DNA from 3 places in the Arthrobacter sp. 05T410 genome. Region 3 is predicted to be linked to each of the others. Evidence: riboswitches for the same ligand, from Rfam matches in the RefSeq annotation. Region 3 holds a riboswitch; each other region holds the start of a gene.
The links. A riboswitch is a leader RNA that binds a small molecule or an ion and turns the genes downstream of it on or off. The one in region 3 is predicted to bind cyclic di-AMP.

Region 1: it holds a riboswitch for cyclic di-AMP, as region 3 does, so the genes downstream of both, AC1DFR_RS16505 (hypothetical protein) here and AC1DFR_RS12525 (M23 family metallopeptidase) in region 3, are expected to answer to the same signal.
Region 2: it holds a riboswitch for cyclic di-AMP, as region 3 does, so the genes downstream of both, AC1DFR_RS21285 (aggregation-promoting factor C-terminal-like domain-containing protein) here and AC1DFR_RS12525 (M23 family metallopeptidase) in region 3, are expected to answer to the same signal.

What each region holds. Positions count from the first base shown of each region.
Region 1 is NZ_JBFTLP010000015.1:48,805-56,299, forward strand. It holds gene AC1DFR_RS16500 (sensor histidine kinase) at 1-904, shown strand, start outside; gene AC1DFR_RS16505 (hypothetical protein) at 1,050-1,739, opposite strand; cyclic di-AMP (ydaO/yuaA leader) riboswitch at 1,747-1,949, opposite strand; gene AC1DFR_RS16510 (hypothetical protein) at 2,151-2,399, shown strand; gene AC1DFR_RS16515 (cation:proton antiporter) at 2,396-3,601, shown strand; gene AC1DFR_RS16520 (DNA alkylation repair protein) at 3,660-4,364, opposite strand; gene AC1DFR_RS16525 (hypothetical protein) at 4,490-5,095, shown strand; gene AC1DFR_RS16530 (esterase/lipase family protein) at 5,439-6,236, shown strand; gene AC1DFR_RS16535 (glycoside hydrolase family 16 protein) at 6,505-7,495, shown strand, end outside.
Region 2 is NZ_JBFTLP010000032.1:17,439-24,933, reverse strand. It holds gene AC1DFR_RS21295 (glycosyltransferase family 39 protein) at 1-1,559, opposite strand, end outside; gene AC1DFR_RS21290 (bifunctional glycosyltransferase family 2/GtrA family protein) at 1,560-2,993, opposite strand; gene AC1DFR_RS21285 (aggregation-promoting factor C-terminal-like domain-containing protein) at 3,154-3,993, opposite strand; cyclic di-AMP (ydaO/yuaA leader) riboswitch at 3,993-4,152, opposite strand; gene AC1DFR_RS21280 (sensor histidine kinase) at 4,336-5,946, opposite strand; gene AC1DFR_RS21275 (response regulator transcription factor) at 5,968-6,708, opposite strand; gene AC1DFR_RS21270 (hypothetical protein) at 6,951-7,495, shown strand, end outside.
Region 3 is NZ_JBFTLP010000008.1:17,875-25,369, reverse strand. It holds gene AC1DFR_RS12530 (NlpC/P60 family protein) at 1-296, opposite strand, end outside; cyclic di-AMP (ydaO/yuaA leader) riboswitch at 592-761, opposite strand; gene AC1DFR_RS12525 (M23 family metallopeptidase) at 898-1,719, opposite strand; cyclic di-AMP (ydaO/yuaA leader) riboswitch at 1,724-1,938, opposite strand; gene AC1DFR_RS12520 (iron-dependent transcriptional repressor DtxR) at 2,089-2,784, opposite strand; gene serC (phosphoserine transaminase) at 3,144-4,274, shown strand; gene AC1DFR_RS12510 (MFS transporter) at 4,335-5,654, opposite strand; gene AC1DFR_RS12505 (DUF3027 domain-containing protein) at 5,699-6,334, opposite strand; gene AC1DFR_RS12500 (cold-shock protein) at 6,343-6,726, opposite strand; gene AC1DFR_RS12495 (hypothetical protein) at 6,904-7,137, shown strand; gene AC1DFR_RS12490 (helicase-associated domain-containing protein) at 7,148-7,495, shown strand, end outside.

The DNA of each region.
Region 1 (7,495 bases), on a different contig from region 3:
TCTCGGGCTGCTCGCCGCCACGGCGCTGTACCTCACGAACCAACTGGCCCATCCGGAAGTGCCGGGCTCGGCGGCGGCCGGGACGGCCTACACCTACCTGGATTCCAAAGACGTCCTCGAAGCCATGATCATCGCCGGGGTGGCGGGAATCCTGCTGGCCGGAATCGTCGGGTGGCTCAGTGCGCGCAGCGCGATTCGTCCCCTCAGTGATGCCCTGGCAAGGGAGCGGCGTTTTATCCAGGATGCCAGCCACGAATTGCGCACGCCATTGACCATCCTGGACACCAGGATCCAGCTGGCCCAGCGCAACACTGTGCCCGGCTCCAGGCAAAGCCACGACCTGGCCCGGATCCGGGAGGACGCCGCGACGCTGACAGGGATTGTCAACGAACTGCTCCTCGCGGCAACCGCGGAGGCCCCGGACCGTTCCTCGCCCCCTGCCGACCTCGCCGACGCTGCCGCCAGCGTCGCCGGCAGCCTCCAGCAGGTGGCAGAGCAGCGCCAGGTGCGTCTGGAATTCTCTGCCGATGCCCGGCCGCTGGCCCGGATCGAGAAGAATGCGCTGCGGCGTGCCGTGCTGGCCCTAGCGGACAACGCGCTGGCCCACACGCCTCCGGGCGGCCGCGTGTCCATCACGACCTCAATCGAGCAGAAGCGCGCCGTGATCACGGTGGCGGACTCCGGGACCGGAATCACCGGCGTCGATCAGGCCCGGATCTTTGACCGGTTCGTGCGGACGGCCGGCACCGGCACCTCACAGGGACAGCGGAGCTTTGGCATCGGCCTGGCCCTGGTCCGGGAGATTGCCGTCGCGGCCGGGGGCACCGTCGAGGTGGCCGCGACGGGCGACGAGGGAACCGTCATGAAGTTGATGCTTCCGCTCATGGGCAGCGGGAATCCCTGAGGTCCATCCGCCGGGGAAAGATATGCCATCGGGATCCCGGACTCCCGAATGCGAAGACAGGAAAGACCGGCGGTCGAGTTGCCCCCAAGGGAACTCGAGCGCCGGTCTTTCCGGACTGTCTGGCCCCGGGTCGGGGCCGTGCGGCTTAGGCGCGGACGAACGTCACGCCGCCGGTCGCGGTGAGCCAGGACAGCGGGTGGACCATGGTCTGGTTCTTGCCGTTCATGCCGCCACTGACCACCTGGCCGTTGCCGGCGTAGATGCCGACGTGGCCGGACTGGACCACCATGTCACCGGGCTGCGGCGTCGCCACAACGGTTCCAAGGCCAAGGAACGCGCGGGGACCGATGTCGCCAACGGGCTTACCCGCGGCGCCAAGGGCCTTTTCCACCATGGCGGTGCAGTCCTGGGTGATGCCCACCTGGCTGTAGGCGGCCGAGAGCATGATGGCGTTGCGTCCGCCCGCGGCCGGCGCTGCAGCCGGCGCTGCAGCCGGAGCTGCTGCCGGAGCGGCCTGCACCTGGATGACCGGCTTGGCCGGAGCCTTGGGCGCTGCCGCCGGGGCTGCAGCGGGAGCCGGAGCCGGTGCGACGGGCTGTTCGATGACCGGCGCGGCAACAGAATCCACTGCGGGGCGCTCGAAGCTGATCTTGACGCTTGAATCGGCGCTGACGGGGGCACTGACCTGTCCGGTGACGTCGACGGTCGACGCCGGAGCAGAGTCACGCTGCACGGGGGCGGTGGCGGCGTTGGCGGCCATTCCGCTGGTCAGGACCAGGCCGGATGCGGCGGCGAGGACGGCGGCATGGCGCGCAAAAGTATTGACTGAAGTCATGAAAAATGTAGCCTCTCCCAATGCCTGCGAGGTGAGCTGTCGGATTCGGATGGGAGGCACCCGGCCGCACTCCCGGGCCCGTCGTTGCGGGCACTGTGCGGCTTCACCCCAAGACCTGCATATCAGCAGATCAAAAGTGGTTTCCCCGTCTCTGCCGGACGTTGATGCGAGTTACCCCCGGGCCGCGGCAGAGTTAGGCAATCGGCTGGGGAGCGCCCGTATCGGAGACAACAGGCACTCATCAACCGTAGCGCGAACCGCACCCGAAAGTCACATTCAGGTAACGGAGCCGTGATGCCGGGCCGCAATTTGCCCATAGGGCGGCGCCGTTTCCGAACATAGGATGATGCCATCAGCACCACCGGAAGCGGAGGCCCGAAAATGAACAGCCATTGTGTCGCCATCTGCCAGTTGAGCACTCAGCCCCAAGAGGATTTCGACGTCAACACCGAGCTGCTGATCCTCGACGGCGGGGACGTCCACGTGAGCACATGGGACGCGGAACCGCGCGACGGGGGTTTCGACGAGCACATCCTCAATGACCGGGTGGACGCGCTCGGGTACATGGTTGTCAACGACTGGGCTTTCCTGGACGGCAAGGCCTATGCGGTGGTGGAACGGCGGTCAGGCCCGACGCCGGCCGGCCGCCGCGAACCGTGACCTTCCTGTCGCTGGCGCTGATCGCCGTCATCGCCTTGGCTGGACCCCTGCTGGCCCTGCCGGCGCGCTGGCACTTGCCTGTCATGCTGGGTGAGCTGCTGGCCGGCATCGCGATCGGGCGCTCAGGCCTGGCCCTGGTGGACCCCGCGGACCCGACGTTCACCCTGCTGGCCAATATCGGGTTTGCGCTGATGATGTTCGTGGCAGGCACCCACGTTCCCGTGCGGGATCCGCACATCCGTGGCGCCCTCGGCAAAGGCTCCCGCCGGGCGATGGTGGCCGCAGCGGCAGCGGTGGTGATCGGAACCGGCATCGGACTGCTGTTCGGGACTGGACATGCTCCCCTCTACGTCGTGCTGCTGGCCTCCTCGTCGGCCGCCCTGGTGCTTCCAATCGTCGATTCCCTGCGCCTCGGCGGGCCAGATGTCGTCGCTATGACAGCGCAGGTGGCAATAGCCGACACAGCCTGCATTGTGGCGTTGCCGCTCCTGGTGGATCCGCCCCACGCAGTCCAGGCGGCGCTGGGTGTCCTCGCGGTGACCGGGTGCGCGGTAGTGCTCTTTGTCGGCTTGCGCTGGCTGGAGCGCCAGGGAATCCGTCGGCGCGTGCACCGGCTCTCGGAAAGCCGCAAGTTTGCCCTGGAGCTACGGATCCAGCTGGCCGTGCTCTTCACCCTGGCCGGTGTCGCGACGTGGAGCAATGTGTCTGTGATGATGGCAGGCTTTTCTTTCGGCCTGGTGATGGCTGCGGTCGGCGAACCGCGGCGGCTGGCCCGGCAACTGTTCGCGCTCAGCGACGGCTTCCTGGGTCCGCTCTTCTTCGTGTGGCTGGGTGCATCGCTGACTCTAAGGGACCTGGCCGGGCACCCGGACATGATGGCCCTCGGCCTGTTGCTGGGGGCCGGGGCCCTGCTGGCCCACGCCGACCTGGCTTTCCTGGGACTCCCGCTGTCGCTCGGGGTGTTGTCGGCGGCCCAGCTTGGCGTACCGGTGGCTGCGGCGAGCATCGGCACGCAGCTTCAGGTCCTGCTCCCGGGCGAGGCCGCGGCCCTGCTGGTGGGAGCGCTGGTCACCATAGCCGCGGGCGCCGTCGCCGGGTCACGGGCGGCGAGGACTTTCGCGGTCCCGGCAAATGCCGGCGGCAAGTCCGGAAATTCCGGCAGCGCCGTTGGGCAGGGCGATCCGGGGGGTCCGAAGGCCTGACAGTCCGAATGTCTAAATGCCTGGGCCAAAGCCGAGCCGGCGGCGAAATTTCGGAGGGTCATTCTCCAATTGACGTGAATTGCAGCTCCGGCCTCCACTTTGCCATCTCTGCCTGGACCCGGGAGACGGCATCCCGGACTGCTGTGCCGTCGGCGTCGAACGTCCCGCCCGGCTCGCCGAGCACCTCGTTGGCGTGCCGGAGGAACCTGTCCCAGTCCCCCGCGCCCGCGCGCAGCGCCAGCAACGGCGAGAGAAGCGCGGCCCGGCGCAGCCAGGCATCGGGCTCGCGCACCCACCGGTCCAGCACGCTGTCGGCCCGCACCCTGGCCAGAACATCGAGTCCGTCCACCAGGGGCCCGACGACGTCGACGGCGAGCGGATCCACAAGGTCCCGCACCCGCGCCTGCCGGATGAAGCCCTCCAGCCGGGTGAGGTCCGAGTTGGTCAGCAGCTTCACGTTGGCCTGCAGCAGGACCACGGCGGCCAGCCGGCGCTCGAAAACCGGCGCGGCCCCCGGGCCGGAGCCTCCGAGCGCGGAGCCCCACAGTTCGGAACTCAGCGCAGTGACCTCATCGCGGGACAGCCCGGGATAGCGGCGGCCGGCATCCCGGACCGTGCCGCGCACGGCCCCCACGGACGTGCCGTAGAACCGGAGGCCGCTGCCCGCCGGCTCCGTTTCCAGCCGCGCCTGAAGCTGCTCAGCTCGGCGCCAGGAAGCTTCGCGCTGCAACGAGAGGTCGATGAATTCGCCGGCATCACTCACCTGTCCATTCTTTCCCCTCGCGGCTCGCGGCGGAAACGCGGTGCCAAGCCGTCCTGGGCGGTGGGCCCGGACCATCTGCCTAGACTGAACTGGCAAGCCTCCGATCGAAAGCGGTTTACGCAACCATGCACACCAAGCTGACACTCGCCATCGCACTTTCCGCCATGACGCTGGGGGTGGCAGGGTGCGCTGCCCCTGCGCCATCTACCGCACCGTCGCCTGAGTCACCTGCGGCATCCGCGGCGCCGGCCCCTGATTTCGCATTAGACATCACGGGGGCGCCCGGCCGGATCGCCCAGGCCGGCCTCACGGTGCTGACGGCGGAGGGCAACGTGGACCACTATCACGCACATCTGGACGTGCTGAAGGACGGCAAGCCCATCGCGGTGCCGGCCAATATCGGCATCACCACCGGAGCTGACCACAGGGCCAACGGCATCTCAGCACTGCACACCCACGACACCACGGGCGTGGTCCACATCGAGTCCCCCACCGCCGGCCAGGTCTTCACACTCGGGCAGCTCCTGACGGAGTGGGGCGTCCTCGGTGGCAACGGCGCCCCCGGCACCGGCGGGGGTTCGCTGGATGGCTGGACCGTTTACGTGAACGGCCGGAAGTTCGACGCCGGGATCCGGGACCTACCGTTCAAGGCGCACGACGAGATCGTCCTGTCCTACGGCACCGCGCCGGCGACGATCCAGGCCTCCTACGATTTTCCGCCCGGAGAGTGAGTTGACCGGAGAGTGAGGTGACCGGGGGCGACGGCGGGCGGCATGCCCCTACCTGCACAACTGTGCAGCAGTCTCCCCACGCAACCCCAACTGGCACCAGCGCCGTCGAAAAATGCATGCACAAACGTGCATGTTGGAGCGATCCGCGGAGCACCTTCCCTAGCGTGAATTGAGAGACGTGAGTCGGATCACAGCGGGGCTGATCCCCTACCTCACTTCCATTTCCACAGACCGTCAAAGATGACGTGTCCAACCGAAGAGGTAATCCGTGCCATACCCGAAAACGCCCGCAGCACTCGCAGCGCTGGCAGCTGCGACCTCGGCGCTGCTCGGCGCATCCCTGATGGGTGTGCCGGCGGCCCAGGCCGACACCGTTGACGTTTCGCCGCCCGGCGCGAATGACTGGTCCTGCAAGCCCTCGGCAGCCCACCCCTACCCGGTGGTCCTGGTGCCGGGAACCTTCGAAAACATGGCGAAGAACTGGGCGACGATGTCGCCGGCGCTAAAAAGCCAGGGCTACTGCGTTTTCGCGCTGAACTACGGTGCGACCAACGGCGTCGACGCCACGGGCCCGGTGGCAGACTCAGCCCGTCAGCTCGCCCCGTTTGTCGACAACGTACTGGCCTCAACGGGTGCCAGGAAAGTTGATCTCGTGGGCCACAGCCAGGGCGGCATGATGCCGCGCTACTACCTCGGTTTCCTTGGAGGCGCGGACAAGGTGAACCACCTGGTGGGCATCGCCCCGTCCAACCACGGAACCCGCGGGCTCATCACGCCGACACCGGACGCCGTTCCGCCGGCCACCTCAGTGGGAGGGTCGAATTGCCAGGCCTGCGCCGACCAGCAGGCAGGTTCACCATTCCTCACCGAGCTCAACTCCATTGGCGACACGGTTCCTGGTCCGGCCTACACGGTGATCTCCACGACGCGCGACGAGGTGGTGACGCCCTACCCCAGCCAGTTCCTCGCCGGCCCGGCCCAGCAGGTCACCAATATCACCATCCAGGACAAGTGCCCGGCAGACGTGATTGACCATGACCAGGCGCCCAACGACCCCGTCACCCAGCGTCTCGTGTCCGACGCTCTTGGTCAGCCGGCCGGCCGCCCGGGCAACCCGGCGTATCAGCCCAGCTGCGTGTAGCGCGGCACCCCGGGCGGAGGCGGCATGCGGAACGTCCCGGATCCGGGAGGTTTGCGGGCTGAGGTAACGGTCCGGTAACGTTGGCGGCTGGCCGTGAGGCCCGGCCCGAATGCAGGGCCCCGGACCGCCCCTTTGCAGGGCCCCGTTGCGCCGTTCGGCGTCTGCTCGCCCATGCCTTGCGGCAGGGGCCGGATGAAACTTCCCGCATTATCCGCCGCCCAGGCAGCGTCGGTTGTGCGTGCCAGCCACGAAAGCCCGGAGGGGTCCGTTGTTCAAGAAAACACCGCTGTTCAATAAATCAACGTTCAAAGATGCACGGCCGAAGGCACGCTCCACGGCACCACAGCTCAACAAAGTAGCGATTGCGCTGAGCCTGGGCGCACTGTCCCTGACCGGCTGCAGCGCCGGTCCCACGACGGGCGCCGCAGCCGTTACACCGGCCACCGGGGCCGCGCATTCTGCTGCGGGCTCCACGTCCCCGGCGGCAACCCAGGCCGCGCATCCTGCCGCGAAGGCCCCAGCCTCGGTGGCCGCAGCACCGAAGCCGGCGGCCCCCAAGCCTGCCACCAGCACCACCGGTGCACCTGCGGCTCCCGGAACCGATGCGGCACCTGCACGGGCCGCCGCGCCGGTCGCGCCTGCGGCTGGCGCCCAAGCGGCAGCCGCTCCGGCGCCGACGGCGGTAACGGCGCCCGTCGCTGCCCAGGCTGCCGTCGCCGCGACCGGCGACGGTTCCCAGGCCGCCACGGCACGGGGCTGGGGTTCGGTTGTCGCGGGTGACGAGTTCTCCAAGGCCGGCGCCCCCGACTCCACCAAGTGGAGCGTCTTCAAGGGATCCGGACATGCCGGCAAGGGTGTCAGGAGCCCGCAGGCCTGGTCGGTTGCCAATGGCGTGGCCACAGTCAGCGGCGACTCGGCCGGCACCACGGGCGGCATGTCGGCTAAATTTGCCCAGCAGAAATACGGCAAGTGGGAGACGCGCATGCGGACCAGCGCCCGGGACCCGGAGTACCACCCCGTGCTGATCCTGTGGCCCAACAACAACACCTCCCCCAACTGCGCCGAGATCGACTACGCCGAGGGCAGCACCAACACCGCACAGATCAAGTTCTTCCTGCACTATGCCTGCGGCGGCTCGAACTTCCAGACCACGGCGGCCAAGACGATCGACACCACCCAGTGGCACAACTACGCAGTGGAGTGGACCCCGGCCGGCATCACCGGTTACATCGACGGCGTCAAGACCTTCTCCGACACGA
Region 2 (7,495 bases), on a different contig from region 3:
CCGCCGGCAAGCAGGCAGAGGATCACGACGCCGGTCGTGGCGGCCTTGCGGAACCGCGCCGGGAGAGCCGCCATGCCGTCCGCCCGCAGGAGCAGGGCCGCGGCGGCGAGCACGCCCAGGACCACGATGATCACCCGGAGCCCGGGAAGCCAGGACGGGTCGCGGCCCAGGAGCACGGCGGACCAGACCGAGGTGGCCAGCACCGTCACGGCCAGGACAACCCGGGCGGGCCAGTAGGCCCGGCCCCGCCACAGTTCCAGGGAACCGATGCCGGCCAGCGCCGCGATGGCGGGCGCCAGCGCCACGGCGTAGTACGGATGCACGGTGCCGCTCATGAAGCTGAAGATTCCCGCAGTGATGACCAGCCAGCCGCCCCACAGCAGGAGCGCCGCACGGGTTTTTGAGGTCCTGGCCTCGCGCCGGGTGAACCACAGCCCGGCGGCCAGCAGGATCAGGGCCGCCGGCAGCAGCCAGGACACCTCGCCGCCGAAGCTGGTCCCGAACATCCGGGTGATCCCGGCCGCGCCGCCGAAGCCGACGTTTCCGTTGCCTCCCGGGCCGCCGGCGTTGCCTCCCAGGTTTCCTCCGCCGGGCATGCCCCCGCCTGACCCGGTGATCCGGCCCAGGCCGTTGTAGCCGAACGTCAGTTCCAGGAAGCTGTTGGTCTCCGACCCCGCCATGTACGGCCGGACCGAGGCCGGCGTCAGCTGGAACAGCACAACGTAGCTGCCGGCAACGACGGCGATCCCGGCGGCGGCGGCCAGCAGGTGCAGGAGCCGGCGGCCGAGGGTGGTGGGCGCCGCCCACAGGTAGGCCAGGGCCAGCCCGGGAACGATCAGGAAGCCCTGCAGCATCTTGCTCAGGAACGCCAGGCCGATGACCGCGCCGGCCGCGGCGAGCCACTTCCAGCCGGCCTTCTCGATGGCGCGGGTGGTGAGGTAGGCCGCCAGCACCAGGCACAGGGTGAGCATCGCGTCCGGGTTGTTGAACCGGAACATCAGGGCGGCCACCGGGGTCAGCGCCAGGGCGCCGCCGGCGAGCAGGCCCGCGGCCGGCCCGGACACCCGCTTGATGGTCAGGTAGAGAAGCCCGACGGCGGCCACTCCCATGAGCGCCTGGGGAATGAGCATGCTCAGGGCCGAGAAACCAAAGATCCGTCCCGCGAGGGCGGGAATCCAGAGTGCGGCCGGGGGCTTGTCCACCGTGATGGCATTGCCGGCGTCGAGGGAGCCGAAGAGCAGCGCGGTCCAGTCCTTGGTCCCGGCCTGGATCGCCGCGGCATAGAAGGAGTTGGCGTAGCCGGTGGCCTCCAGATTCCACAGGTACAACGCCGCGGTGACCACCAGGAGCAGCGCTGCCGAGGGCCGCACCCAGCGGGGCTGCGGTCCGAACAGCAGCCGGTCCCGGCGGCCTTGGGTGGCCGGCGCCGGGGACGCGGGCAGATGGGGCGCCGTCCCGCCGTCTCCGGGAACCGGGTGTGGCTGTTCCTCGGCGGCCGGCGGCCTGCCGGCCGGGGAACCGCCCTGGGCTCCGGCGGTGGGGCTAATGGTTGCCGTCATTTACTTGGCCTTTTCTGTGCGGGAGAGGGAAGGATCGGGGGCGCCGGGCGCCGGAACGGCAGCGGCGGGCCTGTGGCGGAAAACCACCAACCGGAAGAGCAGGAACTTCACGGCCGTGGCGGCCAGGTTGGCGGCGGTGACCGTGAGCAGTTCAAGCCAGCGGTCCGGGGCCGCTCCCGACGCGGCGTGAACGAGGGCGAGTGCGCCCGAGGTCAGGGCCAGCCCGATGCCGAAGACCAGCAGCCCCTCAAAATGGTGGCGAGCCGCCTGGCTGCCGCCCTGGATGCCGAACGTGAAGCGCCGGTTGGCCGCAGTGTTGGCCACGGCGGTGGTGAGCAACGCGAGGAAGTTTGCCAGCTGCGGGTCCATGAACCCGCGGCAGAGCAGGAAAATCGCCAGGTAGGCCAGGGTGGAGGCCACCCCGATGCTGCCGAAGCGGACGAGCTGTCCGAAGAGGCTTCCGCCGGGGCTTTGTTCCTGTGCCCGCGAGGCGGCCGGCAGCGGTCCGCGGGCCAGGGCCGCGCGCAGGTCGGGAACCGGGATCCTGCCCGAGACCAGGTCCCGGCTCAACCGTGCCATGCCGCGCAAGTCCGCGAGGGCCGTCTGAACGATGTCCACGCTGGAATCCGGGTCGTCGGTCCAGTCCACCGGGACTTCGTGGACGCGCAGGCCGCACTTTTCTGCCAGGACCAGCAGCTCGGTGTCGAAGAACCAGGCGTTGTCCAGCGTGTGGGGAAGCAGTTGCCGGGCCACGTCCGCCCGGATCGCCTTGAAGCCGCACTGCGCGTCACTGAAGTGGGCGCCCATGAGGGCCTGGAGCAGGAAGTTGTAGCTGCGCGAGATGAATTCCCGTTTGGGTCCGCGGACCACGCGGGAGTTGCGGGTCAGCCGTGTCCCGATCGCCAGGTCGGAGTGCCCGGAAATGAGCGGGGCAAGGAGCGGGCCGAGGGCCGCCAGATCAGTGGAAAGATCCACATCCATGTACGCCAGGACCGGCGACGGCGAGGCCAGCCACACCTTGCGGAGTGCGTTTCCGCGGCCCTTTTCTGCCATATGGACCACCGTCACTTCGCGCAGCTCGCGGGCTACCCGTTCCGCGGCCTTGAGCGTTCCGTCGGTGCTGGCGTTGTCCGCCACGGTGATCCGGAAGGAATGCGGGAAGGCGCCGAGCAGGTACGCGTGGAGCCGGCGCAGGCAGGCCTCGAGGTCCCGTTCCTCGTTAGAGACCGGGATGGTGACGTCCAGCAGGGGCGTGCTGGCGCGCGTATCAATGGCCGTGCGCCGGCCGCCGGGGCCGGTCAGGGCCCCAGCGATCGGGCCCGGGACGGGTGCGTCGGCCAGCGCAAGCCCCGAGGGTGCCCCGGGGGCCGCCGGGCCGGCCGGCGTCGCCGTGGAGCGGGGCAGGGTTCCTGTGGCCTGGTCTGTGAATGTCATGGCTCAACTTTCCCGGCGGCCCATATGAAGGCTTTAGGGTCAAGCTGTGCGGGGGCTGTGGAAGTCCGGGCCGCCGGGGCCGGTCCGGCCGTGGAGACGCAAAGAGGCCCCGGATCCATGCGGATCCGGGGCCTCCAGGGCGGGGGCGGCTAGTGCCGGTTTAGTACCAGTTGTGTGCGTAGTGGAAGTTCAGGGCACCGCAGGGGGAACCGTAGCGCGACTTGACGTAGTTCAGGCCCCAGTTGATCTGGGTCCGGTAGTTGGTCATGTAATCGGCGCCGGCGCTCGCCATCTTCGAGGCGGGCAGGGACTGGACCACGCCGTAGGCGCCGCTGCTGGCGTTCGTGGCGGTGGTCTTCCAGTCGGATTCCTTGGTCCACAGCTTGTGCAGGCACTGCATCTGGCCGGGTGCCCAGCCATAGCTTCCCAGCTGGGACGCGGCGTAGGCCTGCGCGCCGGCGGGGTCGTCGACTGCGACCGGCGCGGCTGCCGGTGCCGGTGCCGGAGCGGCTGCCGGTGCCGGAGCGGGGGCTGCCGCGGGAGCCGGAGCAGGTGCGGGGGCTGCCGCGGGTGCCGGAGCAGGTGCTGCCGCGGCTGCCGGTGCGGCAGCAGCGGGCGCGTGGATCAGCGCTTCGGCTGCCTTAACCTCCGAGATCTGGGGAGCCACGTTCTTTTCCGTGGCAGCGGTCGGCCCAGCCACCTGGACCCGCTCGAAGTTGAGCTTGGCCAGCGGGTCGGCGATCGTGGCCGTCTGGCTCGCAACATTCGCCGTGTGGGCGCCCGGCTCTGCCGCCTGGCTGGCGGCGCCGCCACCCAGCAGCAGCGCGCACGCGGCGGTGACGACGGCGGCACGGCGGCCGGTTACACCGAGCCCGGCGGCGAACCGCGACAGGGCGGATGCCTGCTTGACCGGTTCGGCGCGGTGGCGCGACTTGGCGGCGCCAACTGAGCGGGAATGCGAACCGCCGTCAGGGCGTGTTTGTACCTGGAATTCAGTCATGGTGGCCTCTCAACGCCGGCGGAGTTAGCTGTCGGGTTCGGATGAGGTCATCCGGCCGCACGGAACATCACGTGTCGGCTTCACCCCGAGGGCGCATGAAAGCAGATTGCCCGGGAACTCTGGGTCCCCCGCCTCTGCCTGGTCCAGCGGAATCCGGGAAGCGGCAGAGTTTGGCGTCCGTCCGGATATGCGGCACCGATGGCGGCGCACGCTAACGACGCTACAGGACCCGGCCGCTTAAGTCACATTTTGGTAACAGGAGTCACAGTGCCGGGGTGTCGGGTTGCGCCGGGCTCACCGGTCGACCGTCCGGGTCGTTTGCGCCGGCGGCGGCCGTTCCGGTTACGCCGGCGGCGGCGAGGCGGGCAGCCGCACGGCGAACTCCGTGCGGCCCGGCCGGGACGTGACCTCGACTGTTCCTCCGTGGGCCTCCACGATCGACTGGACAATGGACAGGCCCAACCCGCTGGTGCCCTCGGACGTCGGCGCGGCGGTCGCCGTGCCGTGACCTCCGCGGCTGCCGGAAACGGCGCCGGAGGACGAGCGTGCCGCGACCCCGGACCCGACCCTCGCCGTCGCGACGGCAGAATCGGCGGGGACGGCTGCGGGGTTCGACGCCGGATTGGTGCGCGAGGCGTCGGCCCGGGTGAAGCGGGCGAAGACCCGGCCGATAAATTCCGGGGCGATGCCGCTGCCATTGTCTGTCACGGTGACCACGGCGCTGCCGTCAGCCGAGCGCATGACGCCCGTGACCACCTTGGTCCCGGGTTCCGTGTGCTTGCGCGCATTGGACAGCAGGTTGGCGAGGACCTGGTGGAGCTGGGTCGCATCACCGCGCACCACCACGGGCTCGTCCGGAAGTTCCAGCTGCCAGATGCGGTCCGGGGCCATGACTTTCTCATCGCTGACCGTCTCGATGGCCAGTTGGGTGAGGTCGACGTCGGAGATTTTGAGCGGCTGTCCCTCGTCCAGGCGCGCCAGCAGCAGCAGGTCCTCCACGAGCGTGGTCATCCGCTCGGACTGGCTTTGCACACGGGCGAGGGACCTCTCGCCGTCGGGGGTGAAATGCTCGGTCATCCGCATCAGCTCCGTGTAGCCGCGGATGGCCGTCAGCGGGGTGCGGAGTTCGTGCGAGGCGTCGGCGACGAACTGCCGGACCTTCATTTCGCTCTCCTGCCTCGCCTCGAGAGCGTTGGAGACGTTGTCCAGCATCTTGTTCAGCGCGTAGCCCACGCTGCCCACTTCCGTTCCGGGATGGGCCGCCGACGTCGGGACGCGGACCCCGAGCGCCACCTCGCCGGCGTCCAGCGGGAGACGGGAGACCTTGGTGGCAACCTCGGAGAGCTGTTCCAGCGGCTTCATGGTCCGCCGGATCAGGGCCGTGCCGGCGAGCCCGATCAGCACGAGCCCGCCTGCGGACACCACCACCATGGTCCAGACCAGGGAGGCCAGGGTGTTTTGTTTTTCTGCCAGCGGGAGTCCGGTCACAATCACGTCGCCGTACGGTGTTCGCGCCGCCGTGAGCCGGTAGGCGCCGGCCGAAAGGCTGCGGTCCACGGACACGCCGCTCGGGGTGAGGGCCAGGAGAACCTTGTTGTCGGCGGGGGAGAGGCTCTTGACCGCGCCGTCCCCGGCCAGGAACCCGGCCCTGCTGACTTCGCCGTCCACTATCCGTGCGTTAAGCGTCCCGACGCCCTGTCCCCGGGCTTCGAGGGGGTCGGGGCGCCTGCCCGAATCGTCCGAGGAGGGCCGGCCGAACTCGCTCGAACGGTGCGAGGCCTGGTCCAGCTGGGTGTCGAGTTGCCGGGTGAGGAAGAGGTCCATGGAGGCGTAGCTGAACAAGCCCACAGCGCCGCAGATGGCCACGAGCAGCGCCATGGCGACCAGGACCAGCCGGGTGCGCAAATGCCACGTCGACGGGTTGCGCCAGTCGCGTCCGGGGACGCGGGTCATGCCGGAAAGTGAGGGCACGGATCAGTCCGCCGGTTTCAGGACGTACCCGGCTCCGCGCACCGTGTGGATCATCGGGGCGTGGTTGGCGTCGACCTTCTTGCGGAGGTAGGAAATGTACAGTTCCACGATGTTCGCCTGGCCGCCGAAGTCGTAGTCCCAGACACGGTCCAGGATCTGGGCCTTGCTGATGACCCGTTTCGGGTTTTCCATGAGGTAGCGCAGCAGCTCGAACTGCGTGGCGGTCAGGTGCATTTCCTCACCGGCCCGGGTGACTTCGCGGGTGTCGACGTTGAGCACGAGGTCTCCCACCACGAGTTCGGCGGTGTCCATGGCGGCCACTCCGGAGCGCTGGACCAGCCGGTGCAGGCGCAGCAGCACCTCTTCCATGCTGAACGGCTTGGTGACATAGTCATCGCCGCCGGCCGCCAGTCCGGTGATGCGGTCCTGGACGGCATCCTTGGCGGTGAGGAACAGCGCCGGCACCTCCGGCGCGAACGCGCGGATCCTGTTCAGCAGTTCGACGCCGTCGAACCCGGGCAACATCACGTCCAGCACCAGCACGTCGGGGCGGAACTCCTTGGCTAGCCGGACGGCTCCGGGCCCGTCCTCGGCCACGGCCACGGACCAGCCGGCCATCCGCAGCCCCATGCTCATGAGCTCGGAGAGGCTGGGCTCGTCATCCACCACGAGGGCGCGGATGGGGGAGCCGTCCGGATGCGTGAGCTGGGGAAGGTTGTTGGTCATGGAGTGCGAAGTGGCCATGGGGACAACTCTCCGATCTGCCGGTTAGGCGGGGCTTTGGGGACCCTGTGCGGCACCTGTGAATCCCAGCCTAGCGAGCTGGATGCCGTTGCGGGACCGTACGGGCCGCGCCGGCCATGTTCAAACCCCTTTACCGTCCGGCGCCAACGTCACAGGCCGGGCTGTCGGCCCGCACAGCCCAGGCACAGGATCGCTCACCACTCTGGGGTGAACACCGATCCGCACCCTAAAGGAGAAATACCATGAGCGGTCAGCATCCCGGAGCCGGTTCCGGACCAGCCCCCGAGCCAGCCCCCGTACCCGCCCCCACGCCCACCACCGGCGCGCCAGCGGCGCCCGCGCCGGTAACCACACCCCGTACTGCCTGGCAGTACGGCGCCGGACCCACCGACGCCGGAACGGTCCAAACCGGACATGCTGACGCCGGACCCACCGACGCCGGAACAGTCCAAACCGGACACGCTGACGCCGGACACTCCGACGGCGGGCGGCCGGAAGCAGGCGCTGCCGGCGGCTGGGGCGCACCGCCGGTTTGGACGGTTCCGACATCGGAACCGGCCCGGGGCATGCCCCGGCAGGAACCTGTGCCCGCCGCAGCCACAGGCTGGGGCGCGCCGGGAACTTCCGCCAAGACGGCCTCGGCGGCAAAGCCATGGACCCTCAAGCGGGGGCTCGCCGTCGCCGGAGCCGCCGCAGTCCTGGCCGTCGGCGCCGGGGCGGGCGTCTATGCCCTCACCTCAAGCGCAACGGCAGCCACCGGTGCGGCCGGCGGGGCGGGCGCCGGCGG
Region 3 (7,495 bases):
GTGGTCACGGCGGGCTTCTCGTAGGAGATCGCGATGGTGGAAGCGGCCGAGATGGTGGCCGGAGCTGCGGACTGGACTTCCAGGGCCGAAGCGGAGGTGGATTCGCGCTGAACATTGGTTTCAGCAGCGTTGGCTGCGATTCCGCTGGTCAGGACCAGACCGGAAGCTGCGGCGATGACCGCGGCCTGACGGCCCACGCCGCCGGCGTTGTCGCCGACAGCTTTAGCAATAACAGCCAGCGAGTTGGTCTTGGTGACCTCGGCGCGGTGCCGTGCAACGTTTGCACGAGTAGTCATTAAGTTCTCTCTTTCGTGATCCTTGGACCGCGCGCTTTCGGGCACGGACTGAGGACGCTCCGGCATCTTGGGGGTACGCCGGATCGCCCCGAAATGGGTTACTTAGCGAAGGGTGTACTGCGAAGACGCGCCAAAAGCGGAAACTGCATGCTGTCCGGGCTCGCTAGAGATTGAGCCTGCGGAACGTGATCCAATCCGGGCGCCGGCAAGGGCGGCACGTGATGTGGATTCCAGCGGGCTCGACAGAGCCTCGCCGGTGCGCATGCGCGCATAATTGTGGCGTGAAGACACGAAAGTAGCCTCTCCCAATGCCTACGAGGTGAGCTGTCGGATTCGGATGGGAGTCACCCGGCCGCGCTGCTTCCTGGGAAGCTTTACGACTTAACCCCAAGGCCTTCTTTCGAAGGCCAAAATTGGTTCCCCCGCCCCTGCCAGACGATGTAATGCGAACGGACCTTGAGCGGTGGCAGAGCTAGGCAATCCACTCAAGAGCGCCAACTTCGGAAAAGTTGGCGTGCTTCAAACCCTACAGCAGTCCGGATCCAATGTCACATTCAGATCACGGCGTGTCACAGGAAGTTGAGAGCAGCCCATCGTCTTTTCAGAGCCAGCCGAGCGGGTCAACGACATCGCCGTTGACCATCACTTCAAAGTGGAGGTGGCAGCCCGTGGAGGCGCCGGTGGTTCCGCTCATGGCGACGACGTCACCGCGGGAAACCTTCTGGCCGACCTTGACCGAGGCCGAGGACAGGTGGTTGTACGTGGTCTCCAGGCCGTTGCCGTGATCGATGACCACGCGGTTCCCCCCGCCGAAGGGATGCCAGCCGTTGAAGGTCACGGTGCCGCTGGCGGCCGCGTGGACCGCCGTGCCGCACTGGGCGGCGAAATCCTGACCGCGGTGGAACTCCCCCGCGCCCCCGGTAATGGGGCTGACACGGTAGCCGAAGGGCGAGGCCGTGACCAGCTGGTCGAGCGGCGCACCCAGGGTGCCGGCCGATGCCGCGCGGGTGATGGTGCCCACAGACTGGGCGCTCAGCAGCTGCTTGAGTTTCCCGTCCGGATCGCCCTTCGTGGTGACGGCCGTGCGGTTGAAGTCGACTTTGGCGGCGGCGGCAGCGGTGACATCCGGCTGCACGGCAGCGGAGAGCGCGCCGGACCCGCCCGGATTCGAAGCCATCACCGGGCTCGTGACGGGGACCGTCACGGTCAGAACCAGACCAGTTGCGGCCAGGGCGATCCCGGCCTTCTGCCCGACCCCGCTGGCCGCGGCAAAGTCCGTGACCTGGCGGAACGGACTGCGACGGCGACGGCGTTCATCCCGGTGCACGTCCCGCGGGCGTTCGGCCGTGTGTGCGACGACGGGACGCGGCTCCGGAGCGGGACCGGTCGCGCGGCGACGGCCCCTGGAGGTCTGGGTGGTCAAGAACGGTTCCTCTCTGGATGGCCTGCGAAGTTAGCTGTCGGATTCGGGTCAGAGAGATCAAAGACCCGGTCCGCCGTTGCAAGCAGCCACGCACAGATGCATCCCCAGGGGATCCTTCGGTGGAAGCTGCTTGCCGCTGACGGACTTCACCCCAAGGCTGCCGAAGTAGCAGCCGAAAGTGGTTCCCCCGCCCCTGCCAGGAGGTAGTTCTGCGACTGATCCGCTGGCAGGGCTCGGCTTCGGATCAGGTAACGCTTTGGTATCGGTACTGGGCACTAACTATAGGCGATTAAGCCGCCCGGTAATAAATCCGTAACCGCAATTGTGGACAACTCATGGGTCGTCCCATGACCGGCGCGTAGTGGCTGGTCAGGCGACTGTTACAAAGACGTGCGCGGCAACCTCCGGCGGCAGCTCCAGGGCACCTTCGATATCGGGGACGCGGACCGAGATGTACTCCCCCACCCGCTCCAGCGAGACAAGCGCGCCAGGCCTGATTCCGCCCTCGTCGAGCTGGGCCAGAAGCTCCGGCTCCACCTGGATCGGCTCCGCGAGCCGGTTGACCGTAACCCGGGAAGTTACCCCGTAGCCGGCCATGGCCTCCAGCAGGTTCACAGGCCTGTCCACGGGGGCGCCATTGGGCACGCCGCCAAGATCCGCAAGCCCCGGAATAGGGTTTCCGTAGGGCGAGACCGTCGGGTGGTTGAGCATCTCGAAGATTCTTCGCTCGACGCGTTCGCTCATGACATGTTCCCAGCGGCACGCTTCCTCGTGGACGTAGGCCCAGTCGAGCCCGATCACGTCCGCGAGGAGGCGTTCGGCCAGACGGTGCTTGCGCATGACACCGATTGCACGTTTCCGTCCGGTTTCCGTCAGTTCAAGGTGCCGGTCGCCGGAAACGACCACCAGCCCGTCGCGCTCCATCCGGCCGATCGTCTGGGACACAGTGGGGCCGGAGTGGCGGAGCCGTTCGGCGATGCGGGCGCGGAGGGCAACGATGTTTTCTTCTTCAAGTTCCAGAATGGTCCGAAGATACATCTCCGTGGTATCGATCAGATCCGTCATTCAGCTCAGCTCCTCGAGCGCAGTCCTAGCGTCATTCCCACCGTACCGCGTGCGGGCTGCATGCAGGATGCGCCCAGGCGGGAACCGCCGTACGTTCGCATGCCAGCCTAGCCTATTTTGAATTACTCCGGATAATCTTTCGATCGACCTGGAGCTATTGTCCCAGCCCCAGCCGGCCGGCCGTCCCCGGCGTCTCAATGACCGGACTATGACAGGCCTCTTTCCGTATCGCCGGGAGCTGTCAGGCAAAATAAGACCGGCAGAATAAAACAGGCAGAATGAAAAGGGGTGTCCGTGGTATTCATCCCTGCCCGCCACCTCCCAGCCACGCTACGAACCAGCCGAAAATTGGAGCCACTGTGAGCGACACCAGCATCACGATCCCCGCCAACCTCCTGCCCAAGGACGGACGGTTCGGCGCCGGCCCGTCCAAAGTCCGGCCTGAACAGATGGACGCCCTGGCCGCGGCATCGTCGACGCTGCTGGGGACCTCGCACCGCCAGGCACCCGTGAAGAACCTGGTCGGCTCGGTGCGCAGCGGCCTCAGCGAATTCTTCCGGGCACCGGAAGGCTATGAAGTCGTGCTGGGCGTCGGCGGATCTACCGCGTTCTGGGACATTGCCACCTTCGGGCTCGTGGAGAACAAAGCGCAGCACCTGTCCTTCGGCGAGTTCGGCTCGAAGTTCGCCTCCGCCACCAACAAGGCGCCGTTCCTTGCCGAGTCCTCCATCATCAAGGCCGAACCCGGCACCCGCCCCACCGCCCGCGCGGAGGCCGGCGTCGACGTCTATGCGTGGCCGCAGAACGAGACCTCAACCGGCGTAGCCGCCCCCGTCCAGCGGGTGGCCGGCGCCGACGAGGGGTCGCTGGTGCTCGTGGACGCGACCTCGGCCGCGGGCGGGCTGGACGTGGACGTGGCGGAGTCGGACGTGTACTACTTCGCGCCGCAGAAGAACTTCGCGTCCGACGGCGGCCTGTGGCTGGGCCTGTTCTCCCCGGCCGCGCTGGAACGGGCGGCACGGATCAAGGCCGGCAACCGCTGGATTCCCGACTTCCTTGACCTCCAGACGGCGATCGACAATTCCCGGCTGAACCAGACCTACAACACCCCCGCACTGGCCACGCTGGTGACCCTGGACGCCCAGGTGCAGTGGCTCAACGCCAACGGCGGCCTGGACTTCGCCGCCGGCCGGACCGCGGATTCTGCCGGCCGCATCTACCGCTGGGCCGAAGCGTCCGAATACGCCACGCCGTTCGTGGCCAAGGCCGAGGACCGCTCGAACGTGATCGCCACGATCGACTTCGATGACTCGATCGACGCCGCGGCCATCGCCAAGGTGCTCCGCGCCAACGGCGTCGTCGACACCGAGCCGTACCGCAAGCTGGGCCGCAACCAGCTGCGCATCGCCACCTTCGTGGCGATCGAGCCCGACGATGTCTCGGCACTGCTCGAGTGCATCGATTTCGTCGTGGCGGAACTGAAGAAGTAGCCCCGCGTCCGGCGTCGTCACGGCCCTGAGAACCTAAGCCGTGACGGCGCCCTCGTCGTTTCAGGTCCGTCCGCCCTGCTGTGCCTCCGGCAGCGCGTCCCTGCCGGCACCGGCCGCCCCGGTCCGGCTTTCGACGCGGAAGTACCGCAGCCCGTGGGCGCGGCGGTTGAAGTGGAGCCGCAGGTGCTTCGCGCGGATGATCCACACCAGCCCGATCAGGGCCGCCAGCAGGCCGGCGCCCGCCGCGACCGCCATGGACCAGCGGGGGCCGGCGGTGTTTGCCACCCAGCCGACGAGCGGCGCACCAAGGGGGGTTCCGCCCATGAAGATCGCCATGTAGAGGGCCATCACCCGGCCCCGCATTACGGGCTCTGTGGTGGTCTGGACGTACCCGTTGGCGCTCGTCATCATGGTGATCGCGAACAGCCCCACGGGCACAAGTGCGACGCCGTACCAGAAGTAGTTCGGGGCCATCGCTGCGATGCCCGAGGTCACGCCGAAGGCGGCGGCCGCCCCGAAGATGACCCGCAGCCGTGGCTTGCCGCGCCCGGCGGACAGCAGGGCCCCGGCTACGGATCCGATGGCCATGATCGAATTCATCAGGCCGAAGGCCCCCGCGTCCAGGCCGAATTCGGTCCCCACCATGGCCGCGATGAACAGGGCGAAATTCAGCCCCAGGGTTCCCACGATGAAGATCGCCACCAGCACCACGACCAAATCCGGACGGTACCTCACATAGCGCAGCCCCTCCCGGATCCTGCCCTTGCCCGCCGGTGCCCGCGGCAGCCGGCGCAGCGACGACGACGGGATTTTCGCCAGGCTCAGCAACAGGGGCACAAAGGTGAGCGTATTAATGAGGAAGACCCAGCCGGGCCCGACGACGGCCGTGAGCACGCCGGCGACGGCCGGACCGATCATCCGGGCAACATTGAAAGACGCGCTGTTTAGGGCCACGGCGTTGGGCAGGTAGTCGTCCTGGACGAGTTCCGAGACGAAGGTCTGCCGGACGGGGGCGTCCAGGGCGGAGACCACCCCGAGCATCAGGGCAAAGGCGTAGACGTGCCAGAGCTGCGCCGCGCCCGTGACCACCAGGATGCCCAGCCCCGCGCTCAGCAGCGCCATGGCGGACTGCGTCAGCACTAGGAGCCGCTTGCGGTTGAACCGGTCGGCGACCAGTCCGGCCACGGGTGCCAGGAAGAGTTGCGGGCCCAGCTGCAGGGCCATCGTGATTCCCACCGCCCCGGCATCGTGCGCCGTCAGGTGGGCGAACACCAGCCAGTCCTGGGCGGTGCGCTGCATCCAGGTGCCAACGTTGGAAATGAGGGCGCCGACGAACCAGATCCGGTAGTTCAGGATGTGCAGGGATTTGAACGTGGACATCAGCCCCAGCCCTCCCCAGACACGCTCCCGGACGCTTCCAACCGCTAGTCGGCCTCGCCCGTTGAGCGTTCGCGCTCGTCGTCGTCGGCGTCAGTGTCGGCGTCAGTGTCGGCGTCGGTGTCAGCGGCGTCGTCGGCGTCGGCGTCAGCGGCGTCGTCGGCGTCGGCGTCATCCTGCTGGTCGGCGTCGGACGCCTGTGACGGCGCTTCGGAACCGGACGGCGCCTCGGCAGCCTCGGCAGCCTCGTCAGCCTGCGCGTCTTCCGGGCGGACCCGTTCGGCCCACGGAACCCAGGCCGGTGCCAGGATGGAGTCCTCGGAGGGCAGGAGTCCAAGTTCGTCCACCGTGACCACCTTGGAGCGCGAGTTGCGTGTCAGCACGGCGTACCACTGCCAGCCCAGGTATCCGGGGAGCCTGGATTCGAACAGGTGGGTCACCAGGCGGTCGCCCTCGCTCCGGGCACCGATGTGCTCGCCGATCTGCTCGGCGGGGGCAATGCCCTCCACCGCGGTGCGGGCGACGTCGACGGCGGCGGCCAGGAAGGCGTCAGGCTTGCCGGTGCGCCAGACGGGCACGCCGGCGCGCGGGCGGATTCCCTGCTTGGAGCCGGTTGCTTTGGCCCCGGCGGGCGCTGCGGTTCCGGCGTCCGGCGCCGGCAACTGATCAGGTTCCTGAGTCATCAAAAGCCTTATACGTCCAGCTCGTCGGCAACCTTACGGAGGGCCGCTGCGATCGCCTTGCCCTTGTTGCCTTCCGGGTACTTGCCCGCGGACAGGGTCCCGGACAGGTTATCCAGCACGCTGACGAGGTCCTGGACCAGCGGGGCAAGGTCCCTGGCGCTGGGCCGCTTTGCCTTGGCGATGGACGGCGTCTTGTCCAGCACGCGCAGGCCCAGGGCCTGGGCACCCTTGCGTCCGTCGGCTACACCAAATTCAACACGCGTGCCGGCCTTGAGCTCCGTGATGCCTTCGGGCAGCGCGGACTTGGGCAGGAAGACTTCCTGGCCGTCCTCGCCCGCGAGGAATCCGAAGCCTTTTTCCTTGTCATACCACTTGACCTTGCCGGTAGGCACGTAATCAACCTTCTTCGTTCTGCGGGGACACGGCCGGCGGTCACCGCATCCGCATGGATACGCGGGTTCAGGGTATGACTGCCCGGACCGTGTTGGTCTGTATCTCCAAGGTTATCCTGCCTGGTTCACTTTAACGGCTTGAGGCGCGGGCGATGCCGGACTGTTAGCGTTGCCCCCATGACACTGACGCGTTACCGGCGGCCTTTGATGATCGTAGCGGCCACCCTTGCTGTGCTGTCCCTCGTTGCCGTCGGCGCTGTCATGGCGATGGCCTTCAACAATGCCGTGGCGCCCGCCTGGATTACCTCGACGGCCCTCTACGGCCTCCCAGTGGCATTCCTGCTCATGCTGGCCCTCGTTGTCGACGCGGTGGCAGCCCGGCGCCGCCCGCGCGGGCCCGGCGAAAGGTAACGTTGGAGCGATGTCCCTCATCCGCGCGCTCAGCAAGGAACTTCAGGCACGAAGCGACGAATCGTTGCGGGCCCTGTTCTCCGCGCGGCCGGACCTGATTTCTCCCGGCGTCCCGGACTTCGCCGCCCTCGCCGCCCGCGCCAGCGGACGCGTCAGCGTCCAGCGGGCACTCGAACGGCTCAACCGCCCGCAGATGCAGGTCCTGGAAACCCTGCACCTGTGCACCAACGCCGATACCGGGCACAGCGCGTCGGCGGCGATGCTGAAGAAACTGATCAACGGCTCCTCGGTTGCCGCCGTCGACCGGCTCCTCCATTCCCTGCAGGAACTGGCCCTCGTCCACCGCGCCGATCCGCCG